Regions from separate parts of the Desulforamulus aquiferis genome, predicted to be linked through region 4. Evidence: riboswitches for the same ligand, from Rfam matches in the RefSeq annotation. Region 4 holds a riboswitch; each other region holds the start of a gene.

Region 1 (3,107 bases), on a different contig from region 4:
TAGCCAGTTTCGGAGCTCCCTCCAACATTTCGTGAGGCTTTAGAGTCTTTTTAAACTGGGGATCCCGCTGAATGTAATCTTCCAGGTACTTTCTCTGTTCCTGTACTAACACTTCGATCCAAGAAACAAGTTCTGGACTAAAGCGGTCTCTCCGAACACCAATATCCAAATCCGTTTCCTGAATGCTAACTTGGAAATGCACCAAATCAGCCTGCTTGTGCAGGTTACGATAGGTTCGCTGGATATATTCCAATTAGATCCTTACCTCCATTGCCCTTAATGGGCAAACCTTTAAACAATGTAGGCAGACAACACACTTATCACCATTGAATTTCACTTCCATTGAGGGACGCTCCATAAAGAGGGCCCCAGCAGGGCAGTGAACCGTGCAGGCCCCACAACTGGTACACCTATCATTGTTGCGAACTACTTCCTGATTTAAGGGGTGTACCGTAATTCCCTGATTGCGAAGGTATTCAATACCTTCCTCATATCTTTCCCCGTCCAGGTCTAAAACCATGGTTCCTTCCAGGTGAGGATTTATCTTTGCCTTTACTATATTAACCACTAAGTCATAATCTTTAACCAAGTGATATATTATTGGACGATCTGAAGTTGTAGAACTAAAACGCAGTACAATTTTATGCGGTGCCATATCAATCCGCTCCCTTCTTTATCTTATATCCAGAGGTTTAGCTGTTAGGCCTGCTGATGGTCCGGGTAGTAATTGTACAGGCTCTCCCAATTGGAAATCTCCCTTTTGAATCCAGGTTTTCAGGAGACCGGCAATTTCCCTAGCCTTTGGATAACTGGAAAGGGGTGCAGTGGCCACTTCCTTGCCTTCAACAGTTATTTTACCTGACTTAAGCTGTGCATAACTTACCAGTCCCAGGTTACCACCCACCCGGTTGGGATAATTTTCGCTGTAATCTACCACCGGAGCGTGCAGTTCCTCATCAGAAAGGGCAGCAAATTTTAAAATTTCTTCATTTAGAATCGGTATCGGAATACCTAAACCAACTGTCAGTGTTGCTCCATAACCCTGGAAACTGGTACCCCTGAGCCATTGGGCTTTCATTTGCTTAAGATCACCCATTACAGAAAGGGTTCCGCCGGCTGAACCAACTATATTTCCCTCACTGTCTTTGAGCCATCCAGGGAAATGCTGGGTACCATTCCAAACCACATAGCCAACTCCACCGCCTAGAAATATTCTTGTTCCGATGCCAATGGTAGCAAAGTTGGGATCCTTCATTAGGGGACTTAATTGCCCTGAAGTTGAGTAGGTGGCATTCCCCAACCGTGGCTTCAATGTCCCCATATAGGTATGGATGGTTTTATCACTCAGGTTTACAGCACAGTTATAGTTTTGGTAAGCATTTCTTGGATTGAATAGGATGGCCTCATTAATCTGATCCAAAGTAATGGTGGTTTCAATCTCCTTGCGGGGATAGCAATCGGTCCCATAGGAAAGGGCCTCTAGCTTAACCTCCTTACCGCTTACCAAATCTTCAATTACATGGCCTCCACCATAACGAAACTCCCCTGGGTAATTACTGTTGGTGGGATCATCCTCGGGAACCTCAGTAACCCCCATGTAAGCATCTACTGCAGCAATACCCGTATAAGCAGGAACATTGTTCAGCCAAACTTTCTGCATCCTAATACGGGGATTGGAATGACCAAAGTTTAAAAACGCACCCGAGGAACACATTGGACCAAAGGTACCGGTGGTAACTACATCCACCTGGGCGGCAGTTTTGGCCAGCCCTTGCTCCCGGACTTTTTCAATTACCTCTTCAGCAGTTACAACAACCGCCTTGCCCTCTTTAATTCGGGCATTAATTTCAGCATAGGTACGTTCCACACCCATTTATATTTCCTCCTTCGTGCTCCCTTGCCCGTGTACAAAATAAACCTCTTCTTTACACAGAAGAGGTTTAACGATTTTATCGCTGCACACCTCTTATCTGTCAGAAGATATACTTCTGCAGGAATTAGCACCTGTCCGGAAAATCACCGGATGGTTGCTGGGTTTCATAGGGCCAGTCCCTCCACCTCTCGGGATAAGAGCACATTATTAAATTAAGTAATTTAAAGTTTACCAACCAACCAATTCACTGTCAACAGGTTTTTTTATGGAATAATTTACCCCAAGCCAAGTGTCAGCTTCATTAATAATCCTTGACTATCATGAATTAAAGTCCCTGTATACATCTTCTGAATCTATCACACCCTAAATAAAATAACGAAACAGGGGGTGATTTAATTTGAGCAACCATCATGAAGAGGATCTCAGACCTGATTTATTAGAAACCGGAGCCTTCGATGGCAATTATCAAGGCGAGGATAGTGAAGAGCTAAACACCATCTTTTACCATTATTGGTCTAGGTGACGGGTTTGTTGAAAAAGATACAATTGGGTTTTAATAATCCCGAACAGCGACATTCGAAGCAGTGGAAACAGCGCTTCGCGAAGCTGAGGATGCGAAAATGGGTGAGCGGACATGGACGTCCGCGAAAGCCTGAGGTAAACACGATGTTTACTCGAAGGCGGCCCATTTTCGCCCGAAGTGAGGGATTATTAAAACCCGAATATAGGTAGTTTTTCGACAATCTGCAAAACCCGCCACCCCCTTTGGGGTGACGGGTTTTGCTTGCCTTATGAGAAAAGCTTGCTTACAGAAAGGTCTTCATGGATACGAATAATGGCTTCTCCCAGCAGCGGAGCCACTGAGAGCACTTTAATTTTATCAATCATCTTTTCCGGTGGCAAAGGAATGGTATTGGTAATAACAACCTCTTTAATAACAGATTCCTCTAACCTTTGGATGGCTGGCCCTGACAGCACAGCATGGGTACAGCAAACATAGATTTCTTTGGCTCCACGCTCCATCAGAGCGGCAGCTCCCTTAGTTATGGTTCCGGCCGTGTCAATGATATCATCAATCATAATTACTGACTTTCCTTTGATGCTGCCAATAATGTTGGTAACCTCAGCCACGTTAGGCTCTGGGCGACGTTTATCAATGATCGCCAGGGGAGCTCCAATCCTTTCGGCCAAATCCCTGGCTCGAGTCACCCCTCCAATGTCGGGAGAAACCACT
Region 2 (3,107 bases), on a different contig from region 4:
CTAGTAGACCAATGTATAGCCGTCATGCTCTGTGATACAATATTTGGTACTAGTGTATTAACAATAGGAAGTGAGTTCGAAATGGAAAATAGCTATGATGTAATAGTGGTGGGTGGAGGGCCAGCTGGCATGTTGGCCGCTTCTGTGGCAGCAGCAAAGGGTGCTAAAACCCTGCTCCTTGAGAAAAATGAACGCTTAGGTAAAAAAATGCTGATAACAGGTGGAGGAAGGTGTAATTTAACCAACGATACCGATATTGAGCAAATGGTTGCCAATATTCCCGGTAACGGGAAGTTTGTTTTCGGCAGCCTATATAGATTTTCAGGGCAGGATTTAAGGGATTATTTTAATAAATTAGGTATTAAGACTAAGGTGGAAAACCAGGGAAAAGTATTTCCCAGAAGTAACAGTGCTGCCCAGGTGGTAGAGGCATTGGAAAAGCATCTATTAAAGTTAGGTGTGAGGATCAAGTACCAGGCAAAGGTTGATGCCCTCATTGAAGGGTGGGGATGTTGCCGCGGTGTGGTGGTTGGGGGAAAAGAGCTAAAGTCAAAGGCAGCGGTGATAGCCACCGGGGGACTTTCGTACCCCAAAACCGGCAGCACCGGAGATGGTTATAAAATAGCCGGAAAGCTGGGCCATACTGTTACAAAACTATTTCCTTCAGCGGTATCGGTAACATGCTCAGATCCATGGATTAGGGAAAGGGATGTTCAGGGTTTATCCTTACCCTCGGTAAAAATCACCCTATATAATGGTAAAGGAAAAATAATGGCCTGTGAAATGGGGGACATTATTTTTACTCACTGGGGTATATCCGGGCCGGGCGCCCTCAGGGTAGGAAGGTATGTGTCCATAGAAAAACAGAAAACAGGGATAGAAAGCATTAGGGGAGAGATAGACTTATACCCAAGCACAAATCAAGAGGAAATAGCCCGAAGGCTTGGGCAAATTGCCCTTGAGGAAAATAAAAAGATCTTAAAGACTGCTTTAGCGACGGTGGTGCCGGAACGCCTAGCTCTGGTATTGGCAGAGCTGGCCGGGGTTAGCCCCCAGGTAACTGTGGGAGCGATCCAGAAAGAAACTTGGCGTAGGCTGGCCTTACTATTAAAAGGACTGCCTGTAAATATTGAAGGGACCAGATCAATTGATGAGGCTACTGTTACCGGTGGAGGGATAGCAGTGAAGGAAGTGGATCCCCGTTCAATGGAATCCAAACTGATAAAGGGACTTTTTTTTGCCGGAGAAATACTGGATATTGATGCCCATACGGGAGGGTTCAATATGCAGGTGGCCTTTAGTACAGGCTATGTAGCCGGAGAAGCTGCCGCTAAACATGCTTTAGAAAGTATTGACTGATAGTGCTAAATTAGTGTAAATTACGATTAATAAACAAATACCGACAATGATTACTTTATCAAGAGTGGTGGAGGGACTGGCCCAATGAAACCCGGCAACCGGCCTAAGATGGCGGCGGTGCCAACTCCTGCGGAGCTTTTTGAAGCTCGGAAAGATGAGGTGCGCTAAGGATGTTAAACCTACGCCCTTTAAATGGGCGTTTTTTTATATAAAATTACTTGCGGGAGGTTACTTATGCTGCTGCCCCAGGTGCCGGTGGAGATAAGGCTGGATAAGGTGCTGGGACTGCTAGGGCAAGGGGATAATAGTGAGTCGTTAGTCTCTCCCCTAGGAAACATAGTTGGTGAGGTAATTACACAGGCAAAATCCCTGTTATGTCCAACCGCAGCCTGGTCATGTTATGAATTATCATTAGAGGGCTATTTGATAGGTCCCGGGGGAGATAATATTCCTCTTCCAGGTATAAAGTTCAATAATACAAAAATCGAGAGAGTTAGTGTGATAGCAGTATCCATAGGAGAAGCTATAGAAAATAAGGTACAGGAAGCATTTAAACAGGGAAACTTTACCACCGCCATAATACTTGATTCTGTGGGAAACATTGCAGTTCAAGAGGTTGCTGATTGGATAGTAAATCTATTGTCCAAGCAATATCGAAGCAAGGGGTTGTTCCCCACACCAAGGTATATTCCCGGCTGTAAAGAAAATGAGCTGGCCTATTTACCACTTCTCATGGAACTAGCCGGGGCAGGTAATTTAAGTATAAATTGTACCCCGTATTACCAACTGGAGCCGGTAAAATCCCTTGTCTTTTGGGTGGGATGGGGTCCTAATAGAAGTATTATCCAGGTTAAATGTATGTCCTGCCAAAAAGAAAATTGTATATACCGAGTTAGAATAATGGAAGGAGAGGGTTAAGTTTGACCTTCAGGGATAGAGTAGGAAAGGAAATTCTGGTTGTGGACGGGGCTATGGGTACCCTGCTGCAGCAAAAGGGACTGCCATCAGGCTGGTGTCCCGAGGAGTGGAATGTAAGTCAGCCCGAAGCTGTAAAGGACATACACCGGCTATATTTAGAGGCGGGTGCAGATATAATTACAACTAATACCTTTGGCGCAATAAGTACAAAGCTTGAGGAGTATGGCTATGGACATAGTGTCAGAGACTTTAATCTTGCTGCTGTTAGATTAGCTAAAGAAGCAGCCCAACCCTTTGGAGCAATGGTTGCAGGCTCTGTTGGACCTTTAGGAAAATTCTTGCAGCCCCTTGGGACTCTAAGCTTTGATGAGGCCTACCAGCAATTTTACGAACAATGTAGGTGTTTGGTTGAGGCAGGAGTAGATTTAATACTCTTTGAAACCTTTGGGGATATTGGTGAGATGCGGGCAGCCCTGGTGGCAGCAGCAGATGCGGGAGATATTCCGGTAGTTGCCAGCTTTACCTTTGATGAAACAGGTAGGACCTTTACAGGAACCGACCCGGAAACTGCTGCTGTGGTGGCCGAGGGCTTAGGGGCTGTGGCCATTGGGGTTAACTGCTCGGTGGGACCAAAACAGTTAGTAAGTGTAGTTAAAAAGCTGGGCCAAAGCACAAACATTCCCATCCTGGTATCCCCCAATGCGGGCATGCCTGAGATTGTTGATGGAAGAACCGTATTTAGAGAAATGCCGGAAACAATGGCACAATATGCAGCCAGTTTTGTTGAGTATGGCGCATCACTCCTTGGCGGGTGTTGCGGAACAACACCA
Region 3 (3,107 bases), on a different contig from region 4:
GAAGTTCTTGCCAATAGTCAACCTGCTCAAAATCTATGTGTTCTACCGGTGCACCTGTTATTACTAAACCATCGAATTTTTGCTCTTTGACTTGGTCAAAGGTCTTATAAAAATGAGCCATATGCTCCAGGGGTGTATTTCTAGAAATATGGGTCCGGGTATGGAGAAGTTCTACCTCCACTTGGAGTGGCGTATTTCCCAAAAGTCTTAGCAATTGAGTTTCCGTTGTTATTTTTGTGGGCATAAGGTTCAATATGGCAATCCTTAAAGCCCGAATATCCTGATGAACAGCCCTAGTCTCGGTCATAACAAAAATATTTTCCCCGGTTAATATATCATTAGCGGGAAGGTTATCTGGAATTTTTATGGGCATAATTTATCTCCTTTTCTACTGTAGCCTTAAGCCCTTAATGCCTGGTCCAAGTCCTCCAATAAATCCTTAACACTCTCTAACCCGATGGACAATCGTACCAGTTCAGGAGAAACTCCTGCCTTACGCTGTGCTTCTTCAGAAAGCTGACTGTGTGTAGTGGAGGCCGGGTGAATTACTAAAGATTTGGCATCCCCCACATTGGCTAAATGAGAGAATATTTTTAAGCTATCAATAAACCTTCTCCCTTCGGCCACCCCGCCTTTTATGCCAAAGGTTAGAATTGCCCCCGCACCCTTTGCTAGATACTTACTGGCCAGGCTGTGGGATGGATGGTTAGACAGTCCAGGGTAGGAAACCCAACTTACCTTAGGGTGATTTGCCAGAAATTCAGCCACCTTCTGAGCGTTAGTTACATGTCTATCCATTCTTAGAGCCAGAGTTTCTATGCCCTGCAGTAATAAGAAGGAATTAAAGGGGCTGATACATGCACCAAAATCCCTGAGTAGCTGAACCCTGGCCCTAACAATATAGGCAGCTGCACCCACATCTTTAGTGTAAGTTATTCCGTGATAACTGGGATCTGGGCTGGTCAGTCCCGGAAATTTATTATTTTGTGTCCAGTCAAATTTACCTGAGTCGATAATGACTCCTCCGATACTATTACCGTGACCACCTATAAATTTAGTAGTAGAGTGAATAACTATATCTGCCCCGTATTCTAAGGGTCGGCAAAGATATGGTGTGGCAAAGGTACCATCAATTATCAAGGGAATTCCTGCTTCATGGGCAATGGCGCTTACCGCCTCAATATCCAATACATCGCACTTGGGGTTGCCTATAATCTCTGCAAAAACGGCCTTGGTTTTGTCATTGATTGCCTTTTTAAATTCGTCTGGATTTTCAGGATTAACAAACTTAACCTTGATGCCTAATCTGGAGAAAGTATGGGTAAAGAGGTTCACCGTGCCGCCATAAAGATTAGTTGAGGATACTATTTCATCTCCAGCAGCTGCAATGTTTAAAACTGCAGCTGTGATGGCAGCATGGCCAGAGGCAAAGGCTAATGCTCCAACCCCTCCTTCAAGGGCAGCCAATCTCTTCTCTAGAATATCAGTGGTTGGGTTATCAATGCGTGTATAAATATGTCCTTCTTCTCTCAACCCAAATAAGTTAGCCGCATGTTCGGAATCCTTGAAAACATACGAAGTAGTCTGATAAATGGGAACAGCCCTGGATAGGGTTTCACTATCTGGGTTATGCCCGGCATGTAGCGCCAAGGTCTCAAATCCTAATTTTTCATTACTCATAAGATATTCCTCCTTCTTAAGATAAAAAATAAAAACCCCTTCACAGATGAAGGGGTGCTTTAAACCGTCCTCTCTCATCTGCCAGGACTATGTCCTGAAGGAATTAGCACCTTGTCAGCTTAAGCTGACCGGTTGCCGGGTTTCATAGGGCCTTTCCCTCCACCACTCTGGATAAGAGTAATTGCTATTCAATTCTATGGCTATTATTATATTTTCCCTAAATAACAGTGTCAATACTTAATATAAATTAAGCATTCCGGATTCTGGCTTATCCTTATCTCTTAGAATATCGGTTTTAGTCATATAATCCACAATTTGAAGTTTTCCAATCACCAAATTAATATCCGTTAAATAACCACACACTAAATTGCCATGTTTTTTAGTCCTGGTTATAACTGTCTCCTCGTTCACTTCAGAAGATTTACATCCAACTACAATGACACTCTGAAGCCTTTCCGGCTGGTCTGGCATGTCAGGAATCATATATAGATTTTCAAATACAATCTTCAAAGAGGCCAATACCTTGTTTAAAACACCTGAATGTTGACCTAAAAGGGAGCCAAAAACATTCATCAAAACCACTCCCCTATCATTTAACTTTGCAGAAACCAATTGAAAAAATTCCACCGTTGCTAAATGAAAGGGAATGGTTTTTGAAAGAAAGGCATCCATTAATATCAAGTCATAATTGCTTTGTTCCTGTTCCATTAGTTCTCTGCCATCACCTATGGAGACTGCTAGTCTTTTGTCCTCGGGCAATTTAAAATAGTTCCTGGCTACCTGCTCTACCACCGGGTCGATCTCCAAGACCTTAAGGGTTTTAATGTCTTGATAGATATCTAAGAACTGCCTTGGTACTACCCCTCCTCCTAAACCAACCATTAAAACACTCTTAATGGACGGGTTAAACAAATGCCCCAAATGGCAATAGCCCGCATAGGGGGGGGAATTGTCCCTATGTTCCCCTAGGGACATATAGCTTTGATAAAAATGCTCCGGAAATTGAAGGTTGGGGCACTGCCTGTCATCCAAAAACACTAAATACCTCCGACCCCTTTTATCAATTACCTGCAGATTATTAAATGAAGTGCGGCATTCAAAGACAACCCTACCACGGATCAGGGGCAACAATCCATTCTTAATTAGCACCCTTAACCGGGTGGGTAAAAATAGATATATTCTTCTTAACATTAAGGGATTTATTAAATTCACTCTATTCCACCGCTGGATCACAGTTTTGTCGCCTGCTTAGATTTTTCTTTAGCAATAGCTGTAATTTGCCTAGATTAACTAAGGCTTTAAGATATAAGGGTTCAGCCAGATTCCAAAAAAGATACATCCCCTTATTTAGAACCATATCATACTCCCCGATGAATTCCACTACCTCCGGGTTAAAACCCCGCTTAAACTTATACATACCATATAAG
Region 4 (3,107 bases):
CTTCTGGTCAAGCTTACAGCCCCGGGACTTCCGGCAGATACCGCCACCCTGGCCATTCGCTTGACTGTGATTATGCTGCCCATACTTATTTTTTATGGGTTGGCTACGGTTTTTCAGGGGCTCCTTAATGCTAATCAGGTCTTTGCCATTCCAGCCTTAAGTACCAGTGTTACTAACCTTGTCATTATCATTTCTGCCCTGACCCTGGGAGGCTGGTATGGAGTTGAGGGACTGGCGGTAGGCACGGTGGGGGGCTTTGTGCTGGCAGCCCTGATCCAGGTTCCTAAGCTCAGGCAGCAGGGCTTTAGGTTCAAATTTTCCACCGATTGGCGCCACCCAGGGGTACGCAAGGTTATGTACCTGGTGGGGCCGGTGGCCATAGGCACTTCCCTCAACCAGATTTACTTAATCATTGACCGGATTTTGGCCTCGGGTCTGGCCGAGGGCAGCATTTCAGCCTTGAATTTTGCCAATAGACTTATTTTAATGCCCATAGGTTTTTTTGTCCTGGCGGTGGGTACCGCTTTCTACCCTTCCATTACTAAGATGGCTGCCGAGAGCAAGTATGAGGAACTGGCCAAAACGGTACGGGGGGCCTTTCGGGTGGTGACCCTTTTTGCATTGCCAGCCGGTGTGGGACTTCTGGTGTTGGCCTATCCCATCATTAAGCTGCTCTTTGAAAGGGGCCAATTTGATGCCCGGGCCACCGAGATGACTGCCATTGCTTTGTTGTTTTATTCCATTGGCCTGGTGGGGCAGGCTGCCAATATTATTTTGACCAGGGGCTTTTATGCCCTCCAGGATACCAAGACACCCGTAAAGCTCATGGGAGTCACCGTTGTAGTAAATGTTATTTTGAGCCTTCTATTTATCGGGCCCCTGAAGCACGGTGGCCTGGCTTTGGCCAATTCTCTAGCATCCTTATTAAATACTGTTATGCTTTCCTGGTATCTAAATAAAAGAATTCCTGGCATGTGGGATGCCGGTATTTTTAAATTCTTTGGGCAAGTGGCGGCTGCTTCTGCAGCTATGGCCGCTGGGGCCTGGGGTGTCAGCTATTATGCCTCCGGCTTATTGGCGGGTCTAGGCACCCTGGGTCTGGCCCTGCAGGTTGGGGCTGGGATTGCTGCCGGTGTTGCAATTTTCTTAGTGGCAGTCTTTACTTTGAAAATGGAGGAGACTGTACTGGTTTCTACCTATGCCAATAAGCTTTTAAAACGCCTGGGTCCATCCCGGGGCTAGTTAAAGCCGCACCAAATTATTCTATGCCGCATAGCATGGGATAAGGAGGTGACAGCCATGATTAAGGCAACACAACTGGAAACCAAGGATGTTGTCAACTTGTCCGATGGGGCTAAGCTAGGACCGATAAAGGACCTACATATCGACATGGAAACCGGCAAGGTCATTGCTCTGGTATTGCAGGCCCCCAGCAAATATTTCGGGCTGATGCGCTCGGGTAAAGATATGGTGATTCCCTGGGAACTGGTCAGCAAATTTGGTTTGGATGCCATTTTGGTAGATCTACAGCCCATGGATCGCCGGTATTACCAAGATTAAAACTTTGTTTGACATAAAGTAACTGCTTTGCTAAAATAAATCTGGTAAATTTCTAACTGAATCGCTCATCAAGAGAGGTGGAGGGACTGGCCCGATGAAACCCGGCAACCTCACGTAAGGTGCCAATTCCTGCGGGAAGCTATTTCCTGACAGATGAGGTTATTATGGCTGATTAAATAACCTCTCCCATATGGAGGGGTTTGTTTTTTGGCTGTGTTGCAGTTTGGTGTTTAATTTTAAAATGACAGGGAAAGTTAAATACAGGGAGGGAATCCATTTGAGCAGAAAATTATTTACTTCTGAATCTGTTACCGAGGGTCATCCCGATAAGGTGGCTGACCAGATTTCTGATGCTGTCCTTGATGCTATTTTAGCTAAGGATCCCAATGCCAGGGTAGCATGCGAAACCTTTGTAACCACAGGACTGGTATTAGTTGGGGGAGAAATTTCCTGCCAGTGCTATGTTGATATTCCCAAGGTTGCCAGGGAGACTATTTTAAACATTGGCTATACCAGGGCAAAGTATGGCTTTGATGGAGATACCTGTGCGGTCCTTACCGCCATTGATGAGCAGTCCCCGGACATTGCCATGGGTGTGGACAAGGCCCTTGAGGCAAAGAGCGGTGAAATGAGTGAGGAAGAAATTGAGGCCATTGGCGCAGGGGATCAAGGGATGATGTTTGGCTTCGCCACCAATGAAACACCTGAATTAATGCCCTTGCCCATTGCCTTGGCCCATAAGCTGGCCCGCCGTCTATCCGAGGTTCGCAAGAATGGAATGGTAGAGTATCTGCGCCCCGACGGTAAGACCCAGGTTACTGTAGAATACGATGGTGATAGGCCATCCCGGATTGACACCATAGTTATTTCTACCCAGCACCACCCTGAGGTGGATTTAGCCACCATTCGCAAGGATATGATTGAAGTAGTAGCACATCAGGTGCTACCCGCTGAATTGATTGACAGCAATACTCGCTTTTTCATCAACCCAACGGGACGCTTTGTAATTGGCGGCCCCCATGGGGATGCTGGACTAACTGGACGTAAAATCATTGTCGACACCTATGGCGGTCGTGCCCGTCACGGCGGTGGTGCCTTCTCCGGTAAGGATCCCACAAAGGTGGACCGCTCAGCCACCTATGCTGCCCGCTATGTGGCTAAGAATGTGGTGGCTGCCGGACTTGCGGACCGCTGCGAGGTACAGGTGGCCTACGCCATCGGTGTGGCTCACCCGGTTTCTGTACGGGTGCAGACCTTTGGCACAGGCAAGGTTAGTGATGACTTGATTATTCAGCTTATTAACCGCCATTTTGACCTGCGTCCTGCGGGTATCATTAAGAGCTTGGATTTACGTCGGCCAATTTATAGGCAAACTGCTGCCTATGGCCACTTTGGCCGTCTGGATCTGGATTTACCCTGGGAGCGTACCGATAAGGCAGGTTTACTTAGGGCAGAGGCAGGTTTGTAAACCTAGCTCTATAGCCTTTATTTACCACATTGACACTACACACCCCCGGTGGAGTAATAAACATACTCTACAGCACGGG

Evidence for each region. A riboswitch is a leader RNA that binds a small molecule or an ion and turns the genes downstream of it on or off. The one in region 4 is predicted to bind S-adenosylmethionine.
Region 1: linked by a shared signal. The riboswitch ahead of P6N53_RS12525 (homocysteine biosynthesis protein) and the one ahead of metK (methionine adenosyltransferase) in region 4 are both predicted to bind S-adenosylmethionine.
Region 2: linked by a shared signal. The riboswitch ahead of P6N53_RS01625 (hypothetical protein) and the one ahead of metK (methionine adenosyltransferase) in region 4 are both predicted to bind S-adenosylmethionine.
Region 3: linked by a shared signal. The riboswitch ahead of P6N53_RS02385 (homocysteine synthase) and the one ahead of metK (methionine adenosyltransferase) in region 4 are both predicted to bind S-adenosylmethionine.

Annotation. Positions count from the first base shown of each region.
Region 1 covers NZ_JARPTC010000019.1:41,928-45,034, forward strand. Annotated here, with positions in the region: gene P6N53_RS12515 (UPF0280 family protein) at 1-253, opposite strand, end outside; gene P6N53_RS12520 (NIL domain-containing protein) at 254-655, opposite strand; gene P6N53_RS12525 (homocysteine biosynthesis protein) at 674-1,873, opposite strand; SAM riboswitch class I at 1,964-2,073, opposite strand; gene P6N53_RS12530 (hypothetical protein) at 2,271-2,396, shown strand; gene P6N53_RS12535 (ribose-phosphate diphosphokinase) at 2,663-3,107, opposite strand, start outside.
Region 2 covers NZ_JARPTC010000002.1:108,161-111,267, forward strand. Annotated here, with positions in the region: gene P6N53_RS01620 (BaiN/RdsA family NAD(P)/FAD-dependent oxidoreductase) at 82-1,359, shown strand; SAM riboswitch class I at 1,412-1,520, shown strand; gene P6N53_RS01625 (hypothetical protein) at 1,594-2,277, shown strand; gene P6N53_RS01630 (homocysteine S-methyltransferase family protein) at 2,280-3,107, shown strand, end outside.
Region 3 covers NZ_JARPTC010000003.1:3,849-6,955, forward strand. Annotated here, with positions in the region: gene metA (homoserine O-acetyltransferase MetA) at 1-373, opposite strand, end outside; gene P6N53_RS02385 (homocysteine synthase) at 400-1,680, opposite strand; SAM riboswitch class I at 1,752-1,858, opposite strand; gene P6N53_RS02390 (spermidine synthase) at 1,918-2,892, opposite strand; gene P6N53_RS02395 (lipid II:glycine glycyltransferase FemX) at 2,894-3,107, opposite strand, start outside.
Region 4 covers NZ_JARPTC010000032.1:2,365-5,471, reverse strand. Annotated here, with positions in the region: gene murJ (murein biosynthesis integral membrane protein MurJ) at 1-1,242, shown strand, start outside; gene P6N53_RS17540 (YlmC/YmxH family sporulation protein) at 1,300-1,560, shown strand; SAM riboswitch class I at 1,623-1,720, shown strand; gene metK (methionine adenosyltransferase) at 1,838-3,028, shown strand.